Regions from separate parts of the Mesorhizobium sp. M4A.F.Ca.ET.020.02.1.1 genome, predicted to be linked through region 2. Evidence: predicted binding sites of a transcription regulator. Region 2 holds the regulator's gene; each other region holds the start of a gene.
What was found. Region 2 encodes LexA, which represses DNA repair genes until DNA is damaged. Its sites were predicted from a motif close to TGTTCNNNNTGTGTTCNG; they were not measured.

Region 1: the regulator LexA is predicted to act here: its motif matches at 1,594-1,611, upstream of ruvC (crossover junction endodeoxyribonuclease RuvC).
Region 3: the regulator LexA is predicted to act here: its motif matches at 10,141-10,158, upstream of uvrA (excinuclease ABC subunit UvrA).
Region 4: the regulator LexA is predicted to act here: its motif matches at 3,388-3,405, upstream of dinB (DNA polymerase IV).

The regions. Positions count from the first base shown of each region.
Region 1 is NZ_RZOI01000148.1:1,223-10,075, forward strand. It holds gene EN742_RS12350 (DUF2269 family protein) at 1-311, opposite strand, end outside; gene EN742_RS12355 (DUF1465 family protein) at 846-1,376, shown strand; gene ruvC (crossover junction endodeoxyribonuclease RuvC) at 1,653-2,162, shown strand; gene ruvA (Holliday junction branch migration protein RuvA) at 2,173-2,793, shown strand; gene ruvB (Holliday junction branch migration DNA helicase RuvB) at 2,837-3,874, shown strand; gene EN742_RS12375 (metallophosphoesterase) at 4,004-4,906, shown strand; gene EN742_RS12380 (cellulase family glycosylhydrolase) at 4,917-6,167, opposite strand; gene ybgC (tol-pal system-associated acyl-CoA thioesterase) at 6,220-6,693, shown strand; gene tolQ (protein TolQ) at 7,001-7,711, shown strand; gene tolR (protein TolR) at 7,721-8,173, shown strand; partial or broken gene EN742_RS12400 (hypothetical protein) at 8,181-8,853, shown strand, end outside.
Region 2 is NZ_RZOI01000164.1:6,658-9,535, forward strand. It holds gene EN742_RS13200 (molybdopterin molybdotransferase MoeA) at 21-968, shown strand; gene lexA (transcriptional repressor LexA) at 1,085-1,819, shown strand; partial or broken gene EN742_RS13210 (ComEC/Rec2 family competence protein) at 1,813-2,878, opposite strand, start outside.
Region 3 is NZ_RZOI01000036.1:4,043-15,632, forward strand. It holds gene gyrA (DNA gyrase subunit A) at 1-2,005, opposite strand, end outside; gene EN742_RS04685 (AraC family transcriptional regulator) at 2,249-3,079, opposite strand; partial or broken gene EN742_RS04690 (hypothetical protein) at 3,166-3,690, shown strand; gene EN742_RS04695 (VOC family protein) at 3,729-4,106, shown strand; gene EN742_RS04700 (MarC family protein) at 4,201-4,830, shown strand; gene EN742_RS04705 (OsmC family protein) at 4,848-5,273, opposite strand; gene EN742_RS04710 (DUF2306 domain-containing protein) at 5,304-5,702, opposite strand; gene ssb (single-stranded DNA-binding protein) at 5,735-6,259, opposite strand; gene EN742_RS04720 (cupin domain-containing protein) at 6,469-6,858, shown strand; gene EN742_RS04725 (metalloregulator ArsR/SmtB family transcription factor) at 6,902-7,216, shown strand; gene EN742_RS04730 (SRPBCC domain-containing protein) at 7,213-7,695, shown strand; gene EN742_RS04735 (ATP-dependent Clp protease proteolytic subunit) at 7,720-8,325, shown strand; gene EN742_RS04740 (hypothetical protein) at 8,394-8,678, shown strand; gene EN742_RS04745 (PhzF family phenazine biosynthesis protein) at 8,741-9,529, opposite strand; gene uvrA (excinuclease ABC subunit UvrA) at 10,307-11,590, shown strand, end outside.
Region 4 is NZ_RZOI01000384.1:404-5,498, forward strand. It holds partial or broken gene EN742_RS21775 (hypothetical protein) at 1-417, opposite strand, end outside; gene EN742_RS21780 (TadE/TadG family type IV pilus assembly protein) at 715-1,122, opposite strand; gene EN742_RS21785 (TadE/TadG family type IV pilus assembly protein) at 1,112-1,552, opposite strand; gene EN742_RS21790 (pilus assembly protein TadG-related protein) at 1,557-2,807, opposite strand; gene EN742_RS21795 (hypothetical protein) at 2,933-3,169, opposite strand; gene dinB (DNA polymerase IV) at 3,462-4,715, shown strand; gene EN742_RS21805 (excalibur calcium-binding domain-containing protein) at 4,733-5,077, opposite strand.

The sequences.
Region 1 (8,853 bases), on a different contig from region 2:
GCGCTCGGCTTGAACACGAGCATGCCGATCGCGAAGGTCGTGGCGTAACCGGCAAGGCCGATCAGGATCCAAAGGTCGGAAAAGCCAACCCAGAAAGCGCACATGATGAGGCCGAACAGCAGCGTCAGCATCGACATCGGCGCGAAGTAGCGGTTGCCCAACTGCCCGGTGGCGCGCATCGCCTGCAGCTTGCCCTCGACATTGCCGGCGCGCTCGGCAAGCAGTCCAAGCAGGAACAGCGCGAAACCGCCGCCGACCCACAGAGTGGCCGAGACGACGTGGAGAAACTTGACAATCGAATACCAGTCCATGGGTTCGCTCCTGGCGATTTGCGGTCGAGCGGATTTGCCCGCCGGTTCAGAGGAGCGGGCGTTTAGCGTGGCGCCTGTTTCGGAACGATGTCGCGTGGGAGGCGGGCTTGTTTCGGCACCGGCATTCGCAGCCGTGCGGCGGACCATGGCCCGAACCACATTGCCGGGGCCGATTCGGCATCACGGCGGCTGTCCTGTTACGGCACAGAAGCGGCGCGCCTGGTAAAAAAATCTCGGCGCCGTTAAGACTTCATTAAGCTTTACAGGCGTTTACTATGCGCATCCAGTGATCTGGATTCTTACCGAGTGGTTGGAGCCACTTTGTTTGACGCCTCCCTGTTAAACTCCTGAGAGCCGCCTTATCCGCGGCTCTTTTTTTGTCCGCGGGAACCGTCGGCCGGGCCGTTAACCCTTCGTTAAACATGTGCTTGCCTTCACCGGCGGCGAAGCGCATTTTCAAGCTCAGTCGTTTTAGGGTGCAGGGCGTTACGGCAAGAATGCCGATTCGGCTTGCGGCAGTGCAGGGGCGTAGCGATGAACGAGCCTTCCAAGGGAAGCGCGAAAACCATCAAATTGGCGGAGCGCCGGGTTTTCTCCCAATCCTTCAAGCCGCTCTATCAGGAGGGCATGGGCCTCGTCGAACAGGCCGCCGAATATCTCGACGGCAAGGGCCGGGCCGAGGCCAAGAAGTTGTCGCGGACGGCTGCGACGCTCTATGCGGCCGAATCGATGCGGCTGACCACCAGGCTGATGCAGGTTGCCTCCTGGCTGCTGCTGCAGCGCGCCGCCAATTCCGGCGAGATGACCCGCGACCAGGTCGCCTCGGAAAAGTCCAAGGTACGGCTCGACACCGCGTCCGCGCATGACGAGGCGATCGGCTGGAACGAACTGCCGAAGGAATTTCTCGACCTCGTCACCCGCTCGCTGCGCCTGCAGGCGCTGGTACGCCGCATGGACGAGGAGATCTACGGCAGTGCGCTGGCCGACATGCCGCCAGCCGCCCGCCGCGTCAATCCGGTCTCCGACCAGATCAGCCTGCTGAACACGGCCTTCGCCCGCGGCTGATCCGGCAGCTTGATAATTCGCTCTGATGGCCATCCAGCGCCGTTTTCTGCGCTTCCCTACAGCGCCGCGCGTCCTTTCGGACGCGCAAAGGACGCTGTAGCGCTTCTTGATTTTGCGCGCAGCTCACTGCACTTGAGTACGCTTCGCTCCGGTTCTCGAAAGCAACGCAATATGGCTCATCAGACCAAATTCTGAAGCTGCCTGTCCCTGCCTGAGCCGTTTCTGGTTTGTTCACATTTTGCTGGCATCGCCCTGCGTTGGAGGTAGACTCGGCGCATGGGGGAAGCGATTCGCATCATCGGCATCGATCCGGGGCTGAGGCGCACCGGCTGGGGCATCGTCGAGAGCCTCGGCAATTCGTTGCGCTTCGTCGGCTCCGGCACGGTGCGTTCCGACGACAAGGCGGCGCTCGCGATCAGGCTCTGCCAACTGCATGATGGGTTGGTCGAGGTGCTGCATCAAGCTATGCCGCATGAGGCCGCGGTCGAGCAGACCTTCGTCAACAAGGATGCGACGGCGACGCTGAAGCTCGGCCAGGCGCGCGGCATCGCCATGCTGGTGCCGGCGCGCGCCGGGCTGGTGGTCGCCGAATATGCCCCCAACGCCGTCAAGAAAGCGGTGATCGGCGTCGGCCACGGCGACAAGAAGCAGATCCACATGATGGTCAAGGTGCTGATGCCGAAAGCGGTGTTCGACACCGATGACGCAGCCGATGCGCTTGCCATCGCCATCTGCCACGCGCATCACCGGCAAAGCGCCGCCTACCGGATTGCAGCGCTGGCGTAAGGGGACAGCGATGATAGGCAAACTGAAGGGCACGCTGGACGAGATCGACGAGGATTTCTGCCTCGTCGACGTGCATGGCGTCGGTTATGTCGCCCATTGCTCGGCGCGCACGCTGGCCTCCCTGCCGTCGCCCGGCGAGGCGGTGGTGCTGTTCATCGAGACCTATGTGCGCGAGGACATGATCCGGCTCTACGGTTTCCAGTCGGCGCTCGAGCGCGAATGGTTTCGGCTCCTGATGAACAATGTGCAGGGCGTCGGCGCCAAGGTGGCGCTGGCCATCCTCTCGACGCTGGCGCCGGCCGACCTCGCCAACGCGATCGCCTTGCGCGACATCGCCATGGTGTCGCGCGCGCCGGGTGTCGGCAAGAAGGTGGCCGAGCGCATCGTCACCGAATTGAAGGCCAAGGCGCCGGCCTATGCGGGCGCCGCCTCGGGCACGATCGGGCTGAAGCAGGAGCTCGGCGAGGGCGTGGCGCCGGCGCCAATCACCGACGCCGTCTCGGCGCTGGTCAATCTCGGCTATTCGCGCGACATCGCGGCCAACGCGGTTTCGGCGGCGCTGAAGGCGGCGGGCGAAGGCGCCGACGCCTCGAAGTTGATCCGTTTCGGGCTGAAGGAACTGGCGCGGTGAGGGGCCGCTTGTTCTGGTCCTTGCCGTATGCAAGGAAAGCGGCATGAACCTTTCGCCCCGCCTCATTGCCCCCGACAAGCGCGGCGAGGATGCCGACCAGAGCTTGCGGCCGCAATCGCTCGACGAGTTCGTCGGCCAGGCGGCGGTCCGGGCCAATCTCAAGGTCTTCGTCGACGCCGCCAAGGGACGCGGCGAGGCGCTCGACCATGTGCTGTTCGTCGGACCGCCTGGCCTCGGCAAGACGACGCTGGCGCAGATCATGGCGCGCGAGCTCGGCGTCAACTTCCGCTCAACGTCGGGGCCGGTCATCGCCAAGGCCGGCGATCTCGCCGCGCTTCTCACCAATCTCGAAGACCGTGACGTGCTGTTCATCGACGAGATCCATCGCCTCAATCCGGCGGTGGAGGAAATCCTCTATCCGGCAATGGAGGATTTCCAGCTCGACCTGATCATTGGCGAGGGACCGGCCGCGCGTTCGGTCAAAATCGACCTCGCCCGTTTCACGTTGGTCGCCGCCACCACACGGCTCGGGCTTTTGACCAATCCGTTGCGCGACCGTTTCGGCATTCCGGTGCGGCTCAATTTCTACACGGTCGAGGAGCTGGAGCAGATCGTGCGCCGTGGCGCGCGCATCCTTTCGATGCCGCTCGGCGACGATGGCGCGCTGGAGATCGCCAGGCGGGCGCGCGGCACGCCGCGCATCGCCGGCCGGCTGCTGCGCCGGGTGCGCGATTTCGCCAGCGTTGCCGGCGATGGCCATGTCGACCGCCGCATCGCCGATGAGGCGCTAACCAGGCTGGAGGTCGACGGGCTCGGTCTCGACGCGCTCGACCGCCGATACCTGTCGATGATTGCCCGCAACTTCGGCGGCGGCCCGGTCGGCATCGAGACCATCGCGGCTGGGCTCTCCGAGCCGCGCGACGCCATCGAGGACATCATCGAACCTTATCTGATCCAGCAGGGCTTCATCCAGCGTACGCCGCGCGGGCGCGTGCTGACCGCCAATGCCTGGCGCCATCTCGGCCTCGACGCGCCAAAGGATCTGGCGCAGCAGCAGATCAGCCTGTTCCAGGAGGAGTAACGCAGATTTGTTCCCCACTTGCGCGGGGAACGGCCTGTCTGCGCAAAATCTGCTCGCCGCGGCCAAGCTGAAGACGCAATTGCCGCCTCTAGCTTGACGCAATTGCCATACCAAGGGCCGGGCGGACCTATGATCACCAGACGTGGCTTCCTGCGCCTCATCGGCGGCTCGTTCCTGTCGATGGTGTCGCTCAGCGCCTATGCGGTCGGCATCGAGCCGATGCTTCTGACACATGTGAAGCGCTATTCGCTGATGCCACCGCACTGGCCGGCGGGCCTCAAGCTGCGTGTCCTTGCGCTCGCCGACATCCATGCCTGCCGTCCCTGGATGACGCCGGAGCGGATCGCCTCGCTTGCCGCCGAGGCAAACGCCTTGCGTCCGGATCTCATCGTCCTGCTCGGCGACTATGTCGCCGGCATGCGCCTGGTAACGGACGAGGTGCCCGCTTCGGAATGGGCCTCGGCCCTGTCCGGCCTGAAAGCGCCGCTCGGCGTCAAGGCGATCCTCGGCAATCACGACTGGTGGCACGATCCTGTTGCGCAAAGGGCGGGGGCCGGACCAACCGAGGCGCGCAAGGCACTCGAGGGCGCCGGCATCACGGTGCTGGAAAACGATGCCTTGCGCCTGGAAAAGGACGGACACGGCTTCTGGCTGGCAGGCCTCGCGGACCAGCTAGCGTTGCTGCCGGGCGACGGCCGCGACGAGCCCAGGGGCCTCGACGACCTCGATGGCACGCTGGCCAAGGTGAGCGATAGCGCTCCCACAATCCTGCTCGCCCATGAGCCTGATATCTTCCCGAAAGTGCCGTGGCGGGTTTCGCTGACGCTGTCCGGCCACACCCATGGCGGGCAGGTGCGGCTGTTCGGCTATTCGCCGGTCGTGCCTTCGCGCTACGGCAATCGCTACGCCTATGGCCATGTCGTCGAAAACGATCGAAACCTGATTGTGTCCGGCGGACTCGGCTTCAGCATCATGCCGGTGCGTTTTGGCATGCGCCCGGAAATCCTGCAGATCGATCTCGGGTCCGCCTGAACCGCCCGCTTCAGTGAAGCGACCTGATCGCGTTGATTACGTCAGGCTCGGCCTTGTCGCCGTCGAAAGCGTCGACAATGCCGAAGGCACCGCCATAGCCCCACACCGACCAGGAGAAGCCGTGCGCCTCGGCGCGCCCAATCATCTGACTGACATAGGCGGCGCGGTATTCGGCGGGCATCACATAGGCGTTGCCGTATTCCTGGCGGATCATCCCGAATTCGCCGAGCGTGATGTTTTCCGGTCTTATCCCGTTGGCTTTCGCCCACGCTTCGACCGTCTTGAACGGCGCATCCATGATGCCGAGCAGCTTGTCGTCGCTGTCCATGCTGGCGACCTGCTCGTCGAGATAGGCAAGCATGCCGCTCCGGCGCGTCCAGGGCGCCTCGGCCCTGATCCGGGCACGGATCGTGTCCAGCGCCACATCGAGCTGCCCCTGCGGCACGGCTGTCAGCGGAAAGGGCAGGCCGGTGACATAGCGGATGAAGTCGCCGGCCCAGGTCGCGCCCTGATGGGTGAGCAGGAACGGATCGTAGGAATGGAAGGACCAGATGATGTTGTCGTCGGCGATCAGCTTCGGGTCGATCCTGGCCAGCGACGCGGCGTTGGAGTAGCAGGCGCCGGTGAGGATCAGCGTCAACCTGGTGGCCGAGGAGCGCGCCGCCGCGAATAGCTTCTTCTGGCGCTCCGGCCAGAGATTTGTGCCGTCGCCGTCGCAGTCGACGATCGGCTCGTTCATCGGCTCGAAAGCGACCTGGCCCGGATCCTCGTTTGACAGCGTGCGCGCCATCTTGCGCACCATATCGACATAGGCGTCGAAGGTCCCGGGGTCGTCCATCACCTCGCCCATGCCGATCTTGCGGTTGCCGCCGGCGGGGATCAGATGCATGTCAACGATCACCTTCAGCCCGGCGCGGTTGATCATGCGCGCCGAGTCCAGCACGCTGGCGTAAAGGTCGTCGCGCAGCGCAAGTGTCTCTTCGGACAGGAAGGGGGAGGGGTCGACCGGCATGCGCAGGAAATCGAAGCCGGCATCCTTGAGCGCCTTGAGGTCATCCTCCTTGAGGAACTTTCGCCATTCCGGATAGGGCAGGATGGCGTTCGGGTCGTTCCATTTCTCCTCGCCGGTCCAGGTCGTCCACTGGTCGAGATTGAGGCCGCGCTTCATCGAGAACGTCGCGGCATAGGTGGGCAATGCCAAAGCCCCAAGAGCCAGCAGTGCCGCCATCAAGGTCTTGATCATCGCGCCCAACAGTGCCATCCGGTTCCAGCGCCGCAACACCTGCCTGCTCGGGCCAGAAAAGGAAAGCGCGATGGACGATCATGGTGAATCGGCGGCGCTCGGCGCGGGGCTTTCCGGCGCGCTGACGGAATTCGGCCATCGGCTGATGGCGCGGGTCTACTATGCCGATACCGATTTCTCCGGCGTCGTCTACCACGCCCGCTATCTCGAATTCTTCGAGCGCGGCCGCTCCGATTATCTGAGGCTCGCCGGCGTTCATCATACCGAGCTTGCCGACGGCAAGCATGGCGAACGCATCGTCTGGGTGGTCAGGCGCATGGAGATAGACTTCAAGAGTCCCGCCCGCATGGACGACATCCTGACCATCGAGACGCGCACCGAGGATATTTCCGGCGCCCGCATCTTCATGGCGCAGCAGCTGAAGCGCGGCGACGAGGTGCTGGTCGAGGCGAAGGTCGAGGCGGCGATCATCGGCGAGAACGGCCGGCCGAGGCGCTTTCCGAGGGAGTGGGTCGCAGCGTTTATGCCAAAGGCAAGCGACTGATATTTCGGCCCTCGGCGACCTCCGCAGCCATTTGATCGACAGATGCGAGCAGCGACCCTGCGATATGGGGCGCGGCAATGCGCCGCGCTTCATATCATAACCCATCCTTAACCATAACGGTTCATGAAGAGATTGGTGAAGATTGGCGGAATCCGAACGCCTTCCTTTCACCAATATTTGCCCCGAAAAGGCCGCGAAACGGTGCATTCGGGGTGATCCCGCAAGCTTCAAGCTCGCGCGAACGGACCACAAGGGATGCCCATGGGCCCAGCCGCCAGCGACGCCCGGAAAATCTAAGGACGTAACCATGGAAAACATCGCACTCGCCGAACCGGGCGCGCATTTATCGATTTGGGCGCTGTTCATGCAGGCCAGCTGGGTCGTCAAGCTGGTCATGATCGGCCTGCTCTGCGCCTCGATCTGGACCTGGGCGATCATCGTCGACAAGCTCGTCGCCTATGGCCGCATGCGGCTGGCGCTGAACCGCTTCGAGCAGGTGTTCTGGTCGGGCCAGTCGCTGGAAGAGCTCTACCGTACGCTCGCCGACCGCAAGACCACCGGCATGGGCGCGATCTTCGTCGCCGCCATGCGCGAATGGAAGAAGAGCTTCGAGAAGGGAGCGAAATCGCCGCTCGGCCTGCAGACCCGCATAGACAAGGCGATGGACCTGGCGCTGACGCGCGAGATGGAGCGGCTGGAGGGACGGCTCGGCTTCCTCGCCACCACCGGTTCGGCCGCGCCCTTCATCGGCCTTTTCGGGACCGTCATCGGTATCATGACCTCGTTCCAGGCCATTGCCGCTTCGAAGAATACCAGCCTGTCGGTGGTCGCGCCCGGCATCGCCGAGGCGCTGCTCGCCACCGCCATCGGCCTGCTCGCGGCCATCCCGGCTGTCATCGCCTACAACAAGCTGTCATCAGACGCGAACAAGATCGCCGTGCGCATGGAAGGGTTCTCGGATGAGTTCTCCGCCATACTCTCGCGGCAAATCGATGAAAAAGTCGCGCAGAAGGCCTGAGGTACGATCATGGGTATGTCCGTAGGCATGGCGGGACGCGGCGGGCGCGGCCACAGGCGGCGCGGCCGCCATCACGGTCTGATGTCGGAAATCAACGTCACGCCGATGGTCGACGTGATGCTGGTGCTTTTGATCATCTTCATGGTCGCGGCGCCGCTCCTGACGGTCGGCGTGCCGATCGACCTGCCGGATACGCAGGCCAAGGCGATGAATGTCGATACGCAGCCGATCACCGTCTCGATCAACGCCTCCGGCCAGATCTACCTGCAGGAAACCGAGATCCCGATCGAGGAGCTGGTGGCCAAGCTGCAGGCGATCTCCAAGACCGGCTATGACGAGCGCATCTTCATCCGCGGCGACAAGCTGACAGACTACGGCACCGCCATGAAGGTGATGGCCCGCATTTCTGCGGCCGGATACAAGAACATCGGCCTGGTTTCGCTGCAGGAACAGGATCAGTAGAAGCAAGATGAGGACGGGCCTCACCACATCGGTGATCTTGCATACGGTGGCGCTGGCCTTCGGGCTGTTCACGCTGTCGTCGCCGCCTGCCATGCCTGCGTCCGATGTCGAGTCGGTGGCGGTTGACATCGTGCCGATGGAGGCCATCGCGCAGACACTGCAGGGCGACAAGAAGGCGGTGATGCATGACAAGCCGGCGCCGACGCCGACCAAGCGCCCGGACATCGTCCCCGATGCGCAGAAGGTCGGCGAAAACAGCGTCGATACCGACAAGCCGATCACGGACGAGGCCAAGCCGAAGCCGGTCGACCTGACATCGGCGCCGCCGCCGGCGCCAACGCCGACCGAAAAGCCGAAGCCCGAGGACGCGCCGAAGCCGAAGGAGACGCCGAAGCCGACGCCGGCAACGGAAGTGGCGCCGGTGCCGCAGCCGAAGGAAGAGGTCAAGCCCGAGCCGGTCAAGCAGGTGGAACCGAAGCCGACGCCGGCCAAGGAGCCGACACCAGCGCCGCAGCCGGACAAGACCGCGGCCATCCAGCCGAAGGAAGAGGTCAAGCCGGACGCCGTTGCTGAGGCCATTGCCCAAGAACCGCCGACCGAGACGACGCAGCTTCCAGACTCCGCGCCGGCGCCCGAGGCGCGGCCGAAGCCGCAGCCGGCCCAGGCCGAGAGCGCCAAGG
Region 2 (2,878 bases):
GGTCCCTGACATTCTCCTGAATGACGATGGTGTCGGCGCCTTGCGGCACCGGCGCGCCAGTGCCGCAAGGCGCCGACACCATCGTCATTCAGGAGAATGTCAGGGACCTGGGCGGCGGCACGGTAGAGGTAACCCAGCCGACGGCGCAAGGACGCAACATCCGGCGTGTCGGACTCGATTTCGCGCAAGGCGATGTGCTGCTCGAAAGGGGCCGCCTGCTTGATCCCGCGGCACTGTCGCTGGCGGCATCCGCCAACCATCCGTGTTTGAGCGTGGTGAAGCGGCCGCTGGTCGCCATCATCGCCACCGGCGACGAACTGCTGCCGCCCGGCAGCGAGCTTGGTCCCGACCAGATCATTTCGTCCAACGCCTATGGCGTCGCCGCCGCCGCTCAGTCGGTCGGCGCCCGCGCGCTCGATCTCGGCATCGCCGCCGACCGCAAGGAAGCGATCGCCGCGCTGGTCAGGCAGGCCGTCGAGCAGCAGGCCGATGTCATCGTCACGCTGGGCGGCGCCTCGGTCGGCGACCACGATCTGATCCACGACGTGCTGACCGGCGAAGGCATGACGCTCGATTTCTGGAAGATCGCCATGCGCCCGGGCAAGCCGCTGATGTTCGGCCGGATGGGGCGCACGCGCTGTATCGGCCTGCCGGGCAACCCTGTCGCCAGCCTGGTCTGCTCGAAATTGTTCCTGAAGCCCTTGCTGGCGCGACTCGGTGGCCGCGACTTCCGGCAGGACCTGCGCGAGGCACGCCTGGGCACGGCGATGCAGGCCAATGATCTCAGGCAGGATTACGTGCGCGCCGTGGTCCGCGAAGAAGCCGGCTCAATGGTTGCCACCCCCTTCGGCATCCAGGACTCCTCGATGCTGCGCATGCTCGCCGACGCCAACGGCCTTGTCGTGCGGGAGCCCTTCGCCCCGGCTGCAGCCGCAGGCGACGCTTGCCGCGTGCTGATGCTACGCTGAACAAAACGTCAACGCATTCATTAAACTTTAAACGGTTGCGGAACACAACTGGAACAGATAGTGTTTGTTCTGGGTTTGTTTTTCTGATTCTGGTTTCAGAACCCGTGGGGGCCGCCATGCTGACGCGCAAACAACATGAACTCCTGATGTTCATCCATGAACGGCTGAAGGAAAGCGGCATTCCGCCCTCGTTCGACGAGATGAAGGAGGCGCTCGATCTCGCCTCGAAGTCGGGCATCCACCGGCTGATCACGGCGCTGGAAGAGCGCGGCTTCATTCGCCGGCTGCCGAACCGGGCGCGTGCTCTGGAAGTGCTGCGCCTGCCTGACTCGATCGCGCCCGGTCTCAATGCGGCGAAGAAGTTTTCGCCGAGCGTCATCCAGGGAAGCCTGGGACAGGGCAATCTCGGTCGGCAAATCAAACCGGCGTCGCCGTCGCGTACCCCCAGCAATGACGACGACGCTGTGTCGGCGGTGTCGATCCCGGTAATGGGCCGCATCGCCGCCGGCGTGCCGATCGACGCCATCCAGCACCAGACGCATTCGATCTCGGTGCCCCCGGACATGATCTCGGGCGGCGAGCATTATGCGCTGGAGGTCAAGGGCGACTCGATGATCGAGGCCGGTATCTTCGACGGCGATACGGTCATCATCCGCAACGCCGACACGGCGAGCCCCGGCGAGATCGTTGTGGCGCTGGTCGACGAGGAAGAGGCGACGCTGAAGCGCTTCCGCCGCAAGGGCGCATCGATCGCGCTCGAAGCTGCCAACCCTGCCTATGAGACCCGCATCTTCGGCCCTGACCGGGTCAAGGTGCAAGGCAAGCTGGTCGGCCTGATCCGGCGCTACTGAGCCGACGGCGCCAGTTTGACCACCGGTTTTTCGGGTCTCTGGTAAGGCGGCAGTCCCCTCGCCTCGCGAGAGTATTTGCGCTGCTCGTGCCATGGCCGGTAGGGCTTTTCGACCGCGTAGCGGATTGTTGCTTGCGCGCTCGCCGATTGCGGATCGAAGAAGACAGCGGCACTGCCGGAGCGGGCGAGCTGACGTTTGGTGACGACGAGGGCCAGCGAATTCCAGCAGGGACTGTAGGCGGTGGCGTCGTCGATGACGATCAGGTCGGCGAAGGCGCAGGCCGGCCGCGCCGTCTTGCGGTTTTCCGCGAGCGCCACGATTGCGCCTGACGGATGTCGGGCAAGGCATAGCCCGTCCCTGCAGTAAAATGGCGAGCCCGGCGGCAGGTCGAGCGGATCGATGTCGAAGCGTGCATCCCCTGTCTCGAAGGTCTCCGGCTCGACGATGGTCTCGGCCACCAGCGCGCGTTTCCAATTGTCGGTGGTGAATTCGTTCGACCGCACCCGGTTGACGGCGAGCTCGCCGCCTCCGATCGGCATCGCCACCAGATGCGCATCCTCCGAGATCAGCACATCGGGCGTGCGGGTATTGGAAACCGTCAGCAGGCCCGCCAGAGCGAAGGGGATCGCCGCAAGTCTCAGCCAGGTCGTGGCCATGGTCGCGATGACCAGCGCTATCGTCACGAAAAGCACCGACTGGATGGAGATCAGCCCGACGGCATCGACCGGCGAGCGTTCGGAAATCCACCCGGAGATCGCGATCATCGCGGTCAGGCCCTTGCCCATCAGATACAGGAATGGCCAGTCGAGGCCGAACGGCATCGTCAGGGCGCTGGCGACCCCCAGGAACATGACCACCGAAACGATCGGCATGACGGCCAGGTTGGCGACCAGGCTGAGTGGCGAAACGCGCTGGAAGTGCCAGATGGCGAAGAGCGCCGTGGCGCTGCCGGCGATGATCGAGGTCATGGCAAGGCCACCCATCCCCATCACCAGTTTGCGCGACGTAAAGCGAAGGAACGATCGCTTCGGCGGCGGCGTGGTCGTCCTGTCGGCGCGA
Region 3 (11,590 bases), on a different contig from region 2:
CCTGGACGAAGTCGGACAGCTTGTTCCTGCGCACGGTGCCGCGCGTGGTGGCGAACATCACGTCGAGCTCACCCCAGCTTGCCTCGTCCTCGGGCAGCGGCATGATGGTGGTGATGCGCTCGCCCTGCTCCAGCGGCAGCATGTTGATCAGCGCCTTGCCGCGCGACTGCGGGTTGCCGATAGGCAGTCGCCACACCTTCTCCTTGTAGACGATGCCGCGCGAGGAGAAGAACAGCACCGGCGTGTGCGTGTTTGCGACGAACAGGCGAGTGACGAAATCCTCTTCCTTGGTCGACATGCCGGAGCGGCCCTTGCCGCCGCGGCGCTGCGCCCGGTAGAGCGAGAGCGGCACGCGCTTTATGTAACCGGAATGGCTGACGGTGACGACCATGTCCTCGCGCTGGATCAGGTCCTCGTCTTCCATGTCCGCGCCGCCGTCGGAGAGTTCGGTGCGGCGCGGCGTGCCGAACTCGTCGCGGACCGCGATCAGCTCGTCCTTGACGATCTGCTGGATGCGCGCGCGGGACGACAAAATGTCAAGATAATCAACGATCTCGGCGCCGATCTTGTTCAACTCGTCGGCGATCTCGTCACGGCCGAGCGCAGTCAGGCGCTGCAGGCGCAACTCGAGAATGGCGCGGGCCTGCTCTTCCGACAGATTATAGGTGCCGTCCTCGTTGATGCGGTGGCGCGGGTCGTCGATTAGCTTGATCAGCGACGCGACGTCGTGGGCCGGCCAGCGCCGTTCCATCAACTGCTCGCGCGCCGTCTGCGGATCGGGCGCGGTGCGGATCAGCTTGATCACCTCGTCGATGTTGGCAACGGCGATGGCGAGACCGACCAGGACGTGCGCGCGTTCGCGCGCCTTACGCAAAAGGTACTTGGTGCGGCGGCTGATCACCTCCTCGCGGAAACCGACGAACGCCTTCAGCATGTCGATCAGCGTCATCACTTCCGGCTTGCCGCCGTTCAGCGCCACCATGTTCGCGCCGAAGGAGGTCTGCAGCGGGGTGAAGCGGTAGAGCTGGTTGAGGATGACATCAGCGACGGCGTCGCGCTTCAGTTCGACGACGACGCGGTAGCCCTGGCGGTCGCTCTCGTCGCGAATGTCGGAAATGCCCTCGATGCGCTTGTCGCGCACCAGCTCGGCCATCTTCTCGATCATCGAGGCCTTGTTCACCTGATAGGGAATCTCGGTGATGACGATCGATTCACGGTCGTTGCCGCGCGCCTCGATATTGACGCGGCCGCGCATGACGATGGAGCCACGGCCGGTCGAATAGGCGCTGTAGATGCCTGAACGGCCAAGCACGATGCCGCCGGTCGGAAAATCCGGACCGGGCACGATCTCCATCAGTGTCGGCAGGTCGATTGCAGGGTTGTCGATGAGGGCGATGGCGCCGTTGCAGACTTCGCCGAGATTGTGCGGCGGGATGTTGGTGGCCATGCCGACGGCGATGCCGCCGGAGCCGTTGACCAGAAGGTTCGGGAAGCGGGCCGGCAGAACCTTCGGCTCGCTGCCCGACGCGTCGTAGGTGTCCTGGAAGTCGACGGTTTCCTTGTCGATGTCCTCCAGCAATTCATGCGCGACCTTGGTCAGCCGCGACTCGGTGTAGCGCATCGCCGCCGGCGGATCGCCGTCGATCGAGCCGAAATTGCCCTGCCCGTCGATCAGCGGCACGCGCAGCGACCAGTCCTGCGCCATGCGCACCAGGGCGTCATAGATAGAGGCGTCGCCATGCGGATGGTACTTACCCATCACGTCGGCGACCGGGCGCGCCGATTTCACATACTTGCGGTTCCAGTGGTAGCCGCTCTCATGCGAAGCGTAGAGGATGCGGCGATGCACCGGCTTCAGACCGTCGCGCACGTCGGGCAGCGCGCGGCTGACGATCACGCTCATGGCGTAATCAAGATAGGAGCGCTGCATCTCCTCGATGATCGAAATCGGCTCGATGCCGGTCGGGCCGCCGTCGGCGCCGCGCGGTGTCTTCTGGTCGGTCAAATCAGGTCACAATCCAGTCGGGAATCACTCGCTGCTTATATAGGAAGCGGCGCCGAAACTCCAATCTTCGTGGCGCTTTTCCAGAGACAATTTTGGCGGCAATTTCAAAAGGATACCGCTGATTGCGACGATATGGCCACGGTGGGTTTCGCCGCCGCCGGGGCTGGTTCGTCGCCGATCGCCGTCACCGAGAGCGACCGCAAGTACGCTGAACCGGCCCCGGTGGCCGCGTTACGGGCGCCCTCAGTAGCCGCCAGTCCGGCGCGCGCGGTAGGCGCCAGGCGCTTCTCCCATCTCGCGCCTGAAGCGGCGGTTGAAGGTCGACAGGTCGCTGAAACCGGCGTTGAAGGCGATCGTCGAGATCGCCGTGTCGGAGGTGCGCAGTCGCACGGCGGCCTTGTGCAGCCTGGTTTTGAGCAGGAACTGGTAAGGCGTCATCCCGGCGACTTGCCGGAAGCTGCGCAGGAAATGATAGGGGCTCGTCGCCGCGCTGCTGGCGAGGTCGGCGAGCGACAGCGGGCGGTCTGCTTCGAGTTCGATCAGCCGCACCGCCTCGGCGACCCGTTTCTGGTCGCGACGGCTCGGCGCGCGGGCGGCATAAACGGCATCCGAGCTCGTCCTGACCACCGCGCCGGCAATGCGCAGGCCGAGTTCCTCGAATGCGTCGGCGTCGCCGGTTTCCCGCGCGGCTTCCGCTTCCGCCAGCAGCGGCGCAAGCGCCGGCAACGGCGGCAGGCGCGGCGCGGCGAAGCCAAGCCGCATGGCGCCGGGCACGTCGGCGACAATGCGCTCCATATAGGTCGGCGAAAAATGGAAGGAGAGGCAGCGGTCGCCGGCGCCGTGCTCATGCCCGCACTCATAGCAGGCGCCGGGATTGCCGAGCAGGATCGCGCCGGGCGCAAGCATCGCCGTGCCCTCGCGTGTCCGGTAGCGGAACGTGCCCTGGGTTACCGCGGCAACGCAAAAGCCGCGATGCTCTTCCTCGAACGGGCTGTCGCCGACGCCGGCGGTGCACACGACGTCCGACACCTGCCAGCCCCGGCCCGAGACGATTTTCTTCTCACGCGTCGTCATCGCCCGAAAGTTAGCAATTTTCCCCAAGCGCAGAACCCTTTCCTGCCTCTATTGGTCGTGCTCTCCTGACAAACGAGGCAGTAGTCATGATCGGTTCCTTCGCTGAGGCCCTGCACAGCGGCGAGCCCAACCCCGGCCTAGCCGAAAAGCTGGCGCTCTATGGGCGCTTCGTCGGCGCCTGGACATTCGACGCCACCCGCCATCTCGAGGACGGCACGGTTCTTACCGGGCGTGGCGAGGTGCATTTCGGCTGGGTTCTGGAGGGCAAGGCGATCCAGGACGTGTGGATCCTGCCCGCGCGCAATACTGGTGTACAGACATCTCTCGGCGCGTGGACGTTCTACGGTACGACCCTGCGCGTCTACGATCCCGGGGTCGATGCCTGGCACATCTTCTGGAGCGATCCGCGCAACCAATACTACAGCCGGCAGCTCGGCCGCGCCGAGGGCGAGACGATCGTGCAGGTCGGCGCCGATGGCTCCGGCGCGTCGGTGCGTTGGAGCTTTTCGCGCATCACCGAGAATTCGTTCCGTTAGCTCGGCGAGCGCTCGCATGACGGCGGCGCCACCTGGCGGCTCGAGGTCGAATTCCTCGCCCGCCGCACGACTTGAGGCTGATCGGCTACCCTAATGAAAAAACGGAGAAAACGATGCTTGACCACATCTCGCTCGGCGTTGGCGACACAACTGTCTCGAAGCGCTTCTACGATGCCTTGCTGCAACCACTTGGCTATGGCTGCCTCAGCCAGTCGCCCGGCTCGCTCGGCTATGGCGCCAATGCAGTGGCGCTCTGGGTGAATGAAGCCGCGCGGCCGGTGCCGGCGGACACGGAGTCCGGCCTGCATTTCTGCTTCGCCGCGCCGACGCGAAAGAGCGTCGATGCCTTCCACGCGGCCGCGTTGCGTGAGGGCGGCAGGGACAATGGCCCGCCTGGCTTGCGCGCCGCTTATGGTGAAAACTACTATGCCGCCTTCGTCATAGACCCTGACGGGTACCGGCTCGAGGCTTACTGCGGCAAAGCTGAATAGCCGGCTGAAATCCCCTCCCTTCCTGTTCCCACCGCTCCCGCTTTGCTCTACCAATTGACGAGCTTGGGCTTCGCCCGGCGGGAGGGGACCAGCGATGCCGAGCTTCGACAGCCTGTTCAATGCCTTCGTCACCATACTGGTGACCATCGACCCGCCCGGGCTGGCGCCGCTTTTCCTCGCTGTGACGCGCGGCATGAACCGCGAGGAGCGCCAGCAAGTTTCGGTGCGGGCCTCGGTGATCGGCTTCCTGGTGATGGCGCTGTTCGCGGTTGCCGGCGCCTCGATCCTGTCGGTGTTCGGCATCACGCTGCCGGCCTTCCGCGTCGCCGGCGGTTTCCTGCTCTTCTTCATCGCCTTCGAAATGGTGTTCGAGCGCCGGCAGGACCGCAAGGAGAAGATCGGCGACGTCGCCATCACCAAGGACATGATCCACAATATCGCCGCCTTCCCGCTGGCGATCCCGCTGATCGCCGGCCCGGGCGCGATTTCGGCGACGGTGCTGCTGTCGGGACACTTCGACGGTTTCGCGGCGCAGGCGGCGCTGGTTGGCATCATCTTCGTCTGCCTCGCCATCACCTATCTGGTGTTCGTGCTGGCGGAGCGCATCGACCGCATCCTCGGCCAGACCGGCCGCTCGATCCTGACGCGGCTGCTCGGCGTCATCCTGGCGGCGCTCGCCGTACAGTTCGTTGCGGACGGCGTCAGGGCACTAATGGCTGCCTAAGCGGGACCCCTGCTGCCTTATTTCGCGGCGGTATCGACGACCTCGAAATCATGCGTGACCGTCGCCGTCTTGGCCATCATCGCGGTCGCCGAGCAGTACTTTTCGATCGAGAGGTCGATCGCGCGCTTCACCTTTTCATGCGAGAGCCCGCGGCCCTTGACGATGAAATGCATGTGGATGCGGGTGAAGACCCTGGGCTCCTTCTCTGCCCGGTCGGCGTCGAGCTCGACGACGCAATCCTCGATCGCCTCGCGGCCTTTTTCGAGGATGTGGACGACGTCGTAGGCCGAACAGCCGCCGGTGCCGATCAGCACGAGCTCCATCGGGCTCGGCCCCGGCGTTTTGCCCTCCGGGCCGGACGCTGTTCCGAGGACAACCTTGTGGCCGCTGCCGGACTCACCGACGAAGGTGCGTTCCTCGACCCATTTGACGCGTGCTTTCACGGCATTTTTCCTTGCGAGGCCTTGGCCAGCCTATTGACCGAACACGACCGTATGCATGATCCGGCCAGGCAGCAGCGTGAAGATGCCGGCGCCGATCAAGGCGAAGACATAGAGCTTGATCATGGCGCCGCGATGCGCGGCGACGCGATGGGTGTGCGCATACCACACCGCCAGCGGCGCGGTGACCAGCACCAGGATCGACAGCAGATGGATCGGACTGAACGGGCCGATCAGGCGGATCTGCTGGATCCAGAAACTCGAGACGGCGATGACAAGCATCAGCGCCGCCCAGGCATAGCCCATCACGCGGTGGCTCGGCGTGCCTTGCGGAAGCGCCAGCTGCGCGCCGCCAATCGCCAGGGCGGCAAGGGCCGCGAATGCATGCCACGGAATGGGAGGGGGCGCGGATAGCAATGGTCCGAGCGACATCTCCCCTCCTCAATGCCGGTTACGTGGGGCGCTCAGAACGGGATCTCGTCGTCGAGTTCGCGCGACGCACCGCCGCCGCCACCCCTGGAGCCGCCACCGCCGCCGCCGCGGCTGAAGCTGTCGTTCGTGCCGGACTGGCCGAAATCCGAGCCGCGGCTGCTGTTGCCGCCACCGGCATAGCTGCCGACCTGACCGCCGCCCTCGCCGCGCGCGTCGAGCATCTGCAACTCACCACGGAATTTCTGCAGCACGACCTCGGTCGTGTAGCGGTCATTGCCGGTCTGGTCCTGCCATTTGCGCGTCTGCAACTGGCCCTCGACATAGACCTTCATGCCCTTCTTCAGATACTGCTCGGCCACCTTGGCGATCTGGTCGTTGAAGATGACGACGTTGTGCCACTCGGTCTTTTCCTTGCGCTCGCCGGAATTCTTGTCGCGCCAGCTTTCCGAGGTGGCGATGCGGATGTTGACGACCGGCTCACCCGAGTTCAGGCGGCGGATTTCCGGGTCCGCCCCGAGATTGCCGACCAGAATGACCTTGTTGATGCTACCCGCCATCGTACTTCTCCGCGCTCATCCGAAACAAATTTTTGACGCCGCACCTTACAGCTTGCGGGCAATCGCCGCCCGTCGTGACTGGCTTTTCCCACAAGGTTTTTGTTCTCTTTTCGTTCTATGATGTGGGCGATGCGCTGTCAATGGTTGTCAGCAGCATGTAGTGTTCCGGCCCGGAATTTCCACGTGATCGGGAACGGATGGGGTGCCAGGTGAAGTCGATCGCACATGGGGACCAGCAGCGCGAGCAATGGCGGGCGGGCGTCGAGACACGCATGCTGGTATCGGCCAGCAACGGCGCGGCGCAACTCTGCATATTCGAACAATGGGTCGAGCCCACGGTCGGCGCCCCGACCCATTGGCATTCGGTCGAGGAGGTGCTCACGGTCGTCGCCGGGATGGCCGAGGTGTGGATCGATGACCAGCACAGCGTCCTGACGTCAGGCCAGTCTCTCATCGTCCCCGCGCACAGGAAACATGGCTTCCGCAACGTCGGCGACGAACCGCTTCACATCCACGCGGTGTTGGCGTCGCCGATCTTCGAGGCCACCTTCGATGGAGCGGCCGGGCTGGTGAGGCGCTGGCTTCCGCAAGGTTCGTAAACAGCGCTTGCCAAATCAATAAGTATCGACTTATGCTTCTGCCATGATTGAGGCAGAGATTTTCCGCGCGCTGGCCGACCCGACACGGCGCGCCGTCTACGAGCGGCTGGTCGCCAGCGAGATGACCGTGTCGGAGCTGCGCATCGGCATGACGGTGTCGCAGCCGGCGGTGTCGCAGCATCTGGCGGTGCTGCGCGGCGCAGGCCTGGTGGTCGAGCGGCGCGCCGGCCGCAATGCCTATTACCGCGCAGCGCCGGAAGGGCTTGAGCCGCTGCTCGGTTGGATCGAGCGCTACCGCGCGTTCTGGCCGGAACGCATCGAGAAACTGAAGACAGTTTTGAAGGGAATGGACCAATGACGGCAACCGAACGTCCTCCTGCCGATGCGTCGCTCAACTTCGAATGCGAGCTTACCGATCCGCCTGAAAAAGTCTGGCGCGCGCTGACCGAAGCGGAATTGCTGGCGGCCTGGATGATGCCGAACGACATCACTCCCGAAGTGGGCAGCCGTTTCGCCTTTGACGGGCCAGAGGCGCCGATCGAGTGCGAAATCCTCGAAGCCGAGCCCGGCAGGCTGCTGCGCTATTCCTGGCGCGAGCGGCCAAGCAAAGGCAATGGCGGACGGCAAGTGCCGCTCGACGGCCGATTGGACAGCATCGTCACCTTCACGCTCGACCCGACGGTTTCCGGCGGCACGCACCTGCGCATCGTCCATGAGGGCTTTGCGCGCATGCCCGCCGTCGCCATGGCCGGTGCCGGTTGCCGGCACGCCTTTGGCGCGGGCGGCACGAAACGGGCGATCGCGGCGAATGCGCCGCAGTTGCGGCGCGCGGCCTGAGCAAGGAACCAAGGGAGAGACGAAATGAGCGGTCTTGCCAATCTGGTGCCGATGGTGATCGAACACTCGAGCCGCGGCGAACGCGCCTTCGACATCTTCTCGCGGCTGCTGCGCGAACGCATCATCTTCATCAACGGAGAGATCAACGACGGTGTGTCGGCGCTGGTCTGCGCCCAGCTTCTGTCGCTGGAATCCGACCATCCCGACAAGGAGATATCGCTCTACATCAACTCGCCGGGCGGCGTGGTGACCAGCGGTTTCGCCATCTATGACACCATGCAGTACATCTCCTGCCCGGTGTCGACCGTGTGCATGGGCTTTGCCGCCTCGATGGCGTCCTTCCTGCTGATGGCCGGTACGCCTGGCCGGCGCATCGCACTGCCCAACGCCAGCATTGTGCTGCACCAGCCGCTCGGCGGCTTCCAGGGCCAGGCGTCCGATATCCAACGTCACGCCGAAGGCATCATGCGCACCAAGCGGCGCATGACCGAGCTCTATGCTCATCATTGCGGCCGCACCTACGAGGAGGTCGAGCGCACGCTCGACCGCGACTATTTCATGACCGCCGAGGAGGCCAAGGCCTGGGGTCTTGTCGACCATGTCTACGACACCCGCAAGAAGGCGGCATGAGGCCGGCACGCGGCAAAGTGATCGCGTGCGGTCTGGCATCGCTTCTGCGCCGCCAATATAGTCCGGCGATGACCAGCAAGCGTTCGTCCAGACTCCTGCGCATCGTCGCCCTCGCGACCGCGAGCATGTTGGCGGGCGCCGCCTTCGCCGATGACAGTTCGACACAGAAGGCTGCTCTGCCCGGCGTGAGCAGCGACTATCGCATCGCCAAGCCCGCCCCGCAGCCCGAGCCCGAGGACGCGCTGCCCGCCAGCGGCAACGGCCAGTTCAAGATCGGCGATACCGATGTCAGGATTTCCGGCAGCATAACCATCGACATGGCGACGGGTGGGATCAGGCCGCCGAGCCATTAAGGTGCTTTGAACGTCGGCGCTGCCGCCGCGTCGTGGAATGCGAGCGCCGCCAGCCGCTGAAATCAGATCTCCGCTTCGCCTTCGAGATAAAACACGCACTGCCCTTCGAGCTCGACACGCTCGCCAACCGCGCGGCACGTGATCTCCCCGCCTCGCTTCGATGCCTGATACGCACGCAACTCTGTCTTGCCGAGGCGCGGAGCCCAATAGGGCACCAGCATGCAGTGCGCGGCGCCGGTCACCGGATCCTCAGGAACTCCTTTCGCTGGAGCGAAGTACCGGCTGACGCAGTCGTACGCTTCATCACCTGCTGCCGTCACGATGACACCGGGTCGGTCCAGACGAGCAATCGCCGCCATGTCTGGCGTAAGTGAGCGCACAGTGCTCGCGCTGTCGAGCACCGCCATGTAGTTGAACGCGTTCACCCAGACTTCAACAGGTTCGACGCCGAGGGCATGCGCGAACCCCGGCGGGACCGCCGCGGCTTTCTCCGACGGGCGCGCCGGAAAGTTCAACACGTAGCCCGCATTCACACGCGTAACCACGAGCGGCCCGCTCTTCGAATGAAACACGACCGACTGACGACCCGGCTCGAGCCGCTCCATCACGACCGCCGCGCTCGCAAGCGTCGCGTGTCCACAAAGCGGCACTTCCGTGACGGGCGTGAACCATCGAAGCCGATAGTCGCTCCCCTCGCGAACGAGAAACGCGGTCTCCGCCAGATTGTTTTCGGCGGCTATGGCCTGCATCACCGCGTCGTCCGGGAAGCTGCCCATCGGCATGACCGCGGCGGGATTGCCGGCAAATCGCCGGTGAGCGAAGGCATCGAGCTGGAAGATGGGTGTACGCATGGGATTGAGATGGATTGAACTCACGGCCCACCAATCGCGCCATGTATCGGTCGACGTTGACGTAGGACGGGTGCGCCATCGGCACCGAGTGCCATCGCTGGCGCAAATTTAAGCCCCGCCGCTGCTTCTACAGTCTGACGGGGCTTTCATGGATCTGAAATCCAACTTTTGCCGGGAGTGTTCTGCCGGCGTTTGATTTCGGATGCTCCGCGGCGTTCAGCCGACGATCCGACTATGGTCTCTGATTGTTGGGAATCGGCAAGTCACGGTTTGTCGGGCAGCGCTCACGCCAAGCCCTGGCACTTATGCCCGCCGTGGCTCCATCATCGTGTGGAGCCTCAAGGGACTGTCCGGTGGCGTCATGCTCCGCTCCTGGGTCCGTTGCGACAATTGTCGTCCGAAGCGCAAATCGCAAAGCCTGCGGCGTCTCGCAGGCCACCTTTGGGTGGCGAGGCCATCGAAAGACAGCCGGCTCCGTTGACCCCCGGACACTGCTCCCGTGAGTCGGAGACGTCAACCGTTGAAAAGCCGATTAACGGAAAATGTGATCACCGGGAGGTTACGTCCAGGTCAGGTCGAGGCGGGATTTCCACACCGCTTTGTCAGGAGCGTGTTCGGCCTTTGTTCTTTCCGCTTGCCCGCCCGCGCGAAAGACGGTTAAACGCTTCTGTTGAGAGTTGTGGCGTCTCTCGACGTGGCGGGAAAACTACCTACATAGGGGATGGCCGGGAAACCCCGCCACTCCAGCAAATTCCAGACCTGAGGCGGCGACCGGCGATGGCCGACCATAAATACCTTTCCATTCGCGGGGCGCGCGAACACAATCTGAAGAATGTCGATCTCGATCTGCCGCGCGACAGCCTGATCGTCATGACCGGCCTGTCAGGCTCCGGCAAGTCGTCGCTCGCCTTCGACACGATCTATGCCGAGGGCCAGCGCCGCTATGTCGAGAGCCTCTCGGCCTATGCCCGCCAATTCCTGGAGATGATGCAGAAGCCGGATGTCGACCAGATCGACGGGCTGTCTCCCGCCATCTCCATCGAGCAGAAGACAACTTCGAAGAACCCGCGCTCGACGGTCGGCACCGTCACCGAGATCTACGACTACATGCGGCTTCTGTTCGCGCGCGTCGGCGTTCCCTATTCGCCGGCCACCGGCCTGCCGATCGAAAGCCAGACGGTCAGCCAAATGGTCGACCGCGTGCTGGCGCTTGAGGAAGGCACGCGCCTGTTCCTGCTGGCGCCGATCGTGCGCGGCCGCAAGGGCGAGTATCGCAAGGAACTCCTGGAGCTGCAGAAGAAAGGGTTTCAGCGCGTCAAGGTCGACGGTGTCTTCTACGAGATTGCCGACGTGCCGGCGCTGGACAAGAAGTACAAGCACGATATCGATGTGGTCGTCGACCGCATTGTCGTGCGCGGCGACCTGGCGACGCGACTTGCCGATTCCATGGAGACGGCGCTTAAGCTCGCCGAGGGCCTGGCGGTGGCCGAATTCGCCGACAGGCCGCTCGACGCCAGCCTGACCGGTGAGGATTCGGTCAACAAGTCGAAGAACGAGACGCATGAGCGCATCCTGTTCTCGGAAAAATTCGCCTGTCCGGTGTCAGGTTTCACCATTCCGGAGATCGAACCGCGGCTGTTTTCCTTCAACAATCCGTTCGGCGCCTGCCCGACCTGCGACGGTCTCGGCAGCCAGCGCGCCATCGATGCCAATCTGGTCGTGCCCGACGAGAACCTTTCACTGCGCGACGGCGCAGTCAGCCCGTGGGCGAAGTCGACCTCGCCCTATTACGCGCAGACGCTGGAAGCGCTGGGCAAGGCCTATGGCTTCAAGCTCGGCGACAAGTTCAAGGATCTTTCCGCCGAGGCGCGGGAGGCGATCCTGCACGGCACCGGCGAGCGCGAGATCACCTTCCAGTATGATGACGGCCTGCGCTCTTACAAGACGACCAAGACCTTCGAGGGCGTCATCCCCAATCTCGATCGGCGCTGGAAGGAGACCGAATCCGCCTGGATGCGCGAGGAGATCGAGCGCTTCATGTCGGCCACCCCCTGCCCCGCC
Region 4 (5,095 bases), on a different contig from region 2:
CTGGGCGTTCTGGGCATTCGCGGATGCCATCACATAGGCCTGCACTGCGGCGAAGTTCTTGCTCTTGGAGTTCATGTAAGCGTTGATGTTGCGCTGCAGCGAGTTCAGCCGGCCGAGCTTGGCGTGGAGATTCTTCTCCTTGGGCGTGGCGGCGACCTCGACGTCATCGACGGCGGCCTGCGTCTTCTTGCCTGACTTGGCCGATGCCGACTTGCCATGCGTGCTCTTGCCGTGCGTGCCGGAATTGCCGTGCGTGCCGCTCTTGCCGGAATTGCCGCCGCCACTATTGCCGTGGCTGCCGCCACTGTTGCCATGGCCGCCGCCGTTGCCGCCGCCATTGCCGTTGCCGGCCAGCGCCGGAGAGGCCAGGAGCGCGAATGCGGCCACCGCCGCCAATAGGGTTTTTCGGGTTGTCATAGTACCTCCTCGGGGATTCGCCACCTCGCCTACCCGCTATAGCAGTGTCGTATGCAAATTTGCTAATTCGAAGAAGTAAACTTTAGACAAATATAGTAGCGATGCGCGACCAACGCGCCGAGCGGAACGGGTAAGATATTGAAACCAAAGAGGATTATGGCGAACCAATAGCGACTGCACCCTTTGGACCGCAGAAGCCCTATACTGATCAGACCTTGGTCCTAACTGATCATGGGACGCAGTTACGCCAGCAACATCTTGCAGAACACCAAGTGAAACCTTTTGGCGGCAAGATGCTCAGCTTGCAACCAAAGGTACAGTGACTGTCGTTGCGTAATTGATCGGATACTGGTCGAAATACGGGAACTCGATGACGAAGGCGTAGCTGGCGGTCAGGTGCGCCATCTTGAAGCCGCCGCTGGCGGGATCGGTCGCTATCGTCACGACGACGTTCTTCAGGCCCAGCGCCAGCAGTTTCTGTGTGGCGATCGCCTGGATCTGGCTCTGCGAGAGCGTGTTGTTGAGCTGCAAGGCGCGGGCCGACGTTTCCAGCGTGTAGCGGACGGTCGACGTGGCATTGAACGACCAGCCGAACGCGAAGATGCCGAACAGCAGCATCACCAGGAACGGCGCGATCAGCGCGAACTCCAGCCCGGCGCCGCCGGACCGGTCGCCGAGCCATCTGGCGATCCGTTCAGCGGACACGGATCACCTCCTGATGGGTCATGACGCGCGGATCCGGAAAGATGCCGAAATTGAACGGCGGCACCCAGGTGCCCGTCGCCGTGATCTGGATGAAGGCATTCGGCAGCTTGGTTCCGCCGCAGATCGTAGTCTCATCCACCACCGTGGTGCCGCACTTGTAGGATCTGACCAGCACGACCGCGGCATCTTCGGGCTTGTTGTCCCAGCTCGAAAACGCGACCGCCTGCGTTCCCGCGTCATTGGTCGCGCCGGCCATCACCAGATTGGCCGCGGTTTTGACACCGGCGCGCATCTGCAGGTAGCTCGTCACGTAGGACCAGCCGTCGGCGATGCCGAGGCAGACGAGGCACAGGATGGGCAGCACCATGGCAAATTCCACGGCGGCTATCCCGGTCTTGTCCCGGAAGATGCGTGCGACCCGCTCACCCATCCGGCTACTCGACGAGCTGAACGGACTGCGCCGCCGGAATGTCCTTCATTCCGTAGCTGGTGCAGTCCTGCTTGATGGTCGTGCTGCCGGACCACTGGATGGTGTCGGCGACGACCTGGGTGCAGCCGCCGTTCCCGGAGAAATTGCCGAGGTAGTTGACCTGCTGCCTGGGGAAATAGATGGCGCCGGTCAAAAGCGAGTCCGCCGTGCCGTTGAACGTGCTCTGCGCCGCGGTCCCCGTCCTGTCGCCGTAGAACAGCACGCCGGAATAGGTGCCGGAGGTCGGCGCGCTCAGGTTCACCGTGGCGTTGCCGTTCATGCTGACGGTGTTGCTGCCGGACATGAAGATGGTCACGCCGGTGCAGGGTGCGGCGCAGGTGATGACCGCGTTGGCGTTGATCTTGAAACCGCCCTGCACGACATAGACACCGGAAGAAAGCGCGACATTGCCCTTGAGGTCCATGCCGCTGCAGTAGGTGCCGGCCTGGAGCGTTTGCGACGTCTTGTTGCCGTTGACATTCCTGCACGGGTTGGTGGCCGCGGGCGTCGGCAGGCTGGCGTAAGGATCGGCGGCAGGCAAGGCCTTGGTGACGTTGGAGCTGCAGGTCGTGGTCGCCGGATTGTTCAGCACCATGCCACCGACGGTGACAAGGCAGTCGGCCTTGAGCGCGGCCGATCCCTGCGTCCTGATGGCGTCCGCAGCAACCGAATTCGACATGATGACGCAGCCGGTGAGGTTGACGCTGGTGTTGCCGGAGAAGAGCGCCGCCTGCGGGGCCGACTGATTGAGCGCCTGGACGCAGGCCTTCGAGGCGTCGGTGATCAGCGCTACCGCCCTCGCCCGCTGCGGAACCGGGCTGCTGTTGAAGATGGCCGTGAAATAGCGATCGAGCTGCTGGTTGACGATGACCTCGACCGCCTTCTTTGCGGTGTTGGGGCCTGAAGACGGCGGCGTGTTGACCTGGATCGTGCCAGCAAAGCCGTTGGTGGTTGCCGAGGTGGTGGAGGCGGCGACGATGGTCGGGTTGTCCGAACCGGCGACCTTTTCCAACGCGCCCGCATAGGCCGCGGCATCGGCCACCGCCTGCAGCTTCAGGCTGCTGTAGTACCAGAGCGAGGTCTCGACACCGAGGCCGGCGCCGCCAACGACCACCGGCAAGGCGAAGGCGAAGATGACGGCGACGTTGCCGCCCGCGCCTCTGCGTCCCAGCAGGCGGTGAAAGTGATCCATGAAGAAACGGGCGCGCAATGCCATGCCACCATATGAGCAGGCATGCATAAACGAATGCCTAAGATTTTCGCTCGACTTGTCGCGGGCGGCGCTTGAAGGGCCGATTTTTCAAAGACTTGCCGCAAATGGCGCGTCTTTGATATAGCGGCTTATGGCGCCCTGAGGATATCGGCGCCCGGCTGCTCGTCGAACAGCACGGAACAGCCGCGTTCCAGCGCCACGGCCGACAACTCGTTCGCCACCATCTCGTCCGGCGAAATGAAATCCCCGGTCAGCACGCGCAATTCCTCCACTGCCCGTGCCATCGAAACCAGGCGTCCGGCGGCACGGCCGGTGACGCAGGCATTGACGATATAGACGAGGTCTGAAATCTCGAAATGGCCCATGTCAGGCCTCCCGCAAACGGCGTCCCTATCCGTCAACAACGCCGCCGGCCAGACGATGTTCCGGTCTTCGGCATCGTACCTCGTCATGCTGCACTGCGCTGCGACGTCCCCCCAAAGTGACAAAAAAACGAGATTCCGACAAGATTGCGCATCCTCGCCGTTGGCCGCGACGAATGCCCTCGCCGGCCCCTCGGCGCCGCTTGACAACAGACCCTGTTTGTTCTCTTTTTGTTCGACAAAAAATTCCTTAAAACAGGCCCTGCTAATGCTGCAACGCCGCAAGGTGAACGGGATGGCGCAGGGCGCAGAAGCCACCATCCTGCATGCCGATCTCGACGCCTTCTATGCCTCGGTCGAGCAGTTGCTCGACCCCTCGCTCAGGGGCAAGCCGATCGCCGTCGGCGGTGGCGTGGTGCTGGCCGCCTCCTATGAAGCGAAGGCCTTCGGCGTGCGCGGCGGCATGCCCGGCCGCAAGGCACGCGAGCTTTGCCCTGAACTCATCTTCGTCGGCGGCCACTTCAGCGAGTACCAGCGCCTCGGCGACGCGGCGATCAAGGTGCTCGACGATTTCACGCCGCTGGTCGAGCGGATATCGATCGACGAGGCCTTCGCCGACGTCGCCGGCTGCACGCATCTGTTCGGGCCGCCCGACGAGATCGCCCATGCCATCCGCCGCCGCGTGAAGGCTGAGCTCGGCCTGCCGATCTCGATCGGCGTGGCGCGCACCAAGCATCTGGCCAAGATCGCCTCGCAAGTCGCAAAACCCGACGGGCTTGTCGTGGTCGAGCCCGGCACGGAGCTCGCATTCCTGCACGACCTGCCGGTCACGCTGATGTGGGGTGTCGGCCCGGCGACCAGGGCGCGGCTGGCCGACATCGGCGTCGAGACCATCGGCCAGCTCGCTCGCACCCATGGCGGCGCGCTGAAACGCCTGCTGGGCCCGGCCGCCGGCGAAAAGCTCGCAGCGCTTGCCTGGAACCGCGACCCGCGCCGGCTGGAAACGCACCGCCGCGCGCACTCCGCCGGCGCGCAGTCGGCGCTTGGGCGCAAGCCGGCGCTGCCGCGCGTCTTCGTGCCGACGCTGCTGCATCTCGCCGACCGCGTCGCCAGCCGCCTGCGCGCCAAGGCGCGGCCCGGCCGCACCGTAACGGTGCGCGTGCGCTTCGCCGACATGCGCGCCGTCAGCCGCTCGGTGACGCTGGAGCAGCCGATCCAGGCCACCGCGATGCTGGCCGAGATCGCCGAGGAACTGGTGCGCGGCGTGCTCGCCGCCAATGCGCAGGAGCGGGAGATTTCGCTGCTTGCCATCTCTGTCTCGCATCTGGAGGAAAGTGCCGAGCTGCAGCTCGAACTGCCGCTCGGCCTCGCCGACGAGAAGCTCAGGCCCGGCAGCCGCAAGGGCCTCGCCCGCTTCGGCGCCGACCGCGCCATCGACAAGATCCGCCAGCGTTTTGGGCGGGAGGCGGTCGGCTACGGCACGGTGGCGCTGGAAGCAGCACGCTCGGTGCCGGATGCGTTCAGGGAGCTGGCCGAGAAGGAGCTGTAGCTGGCCGATCGCCAACCCTACCGGCGACCGGTGCTCCAGTAGCGGTGGACCCTGACGCCGCCGGCGCTTCCGCCGCGCCATGGCTCGCAGGCGATCCCGTCACGGTCGGCATCATGTGTCGGCCAGTAGCCGGGTTGCCCGCGACGCGCCGGAGCCAGACCAACGAAGCGAGCGGCGGTACAGTTCGGGAAAGCGGCAAGGTGCCTGAGGGCTGTCACCGGCGAGTCGATCCGGATCCCGACAAAGCCGTAAACGACATAGCCGGACAAGAGGATGAAGGGTGCAAAGAGAGCTACCGATCTCAGCCTGCCCAGCCTGTAATGATGACGAGGTGCAGGCCAACGCAAGAATGGTAAAAGCATTCTTCACGCCCCCCGGTT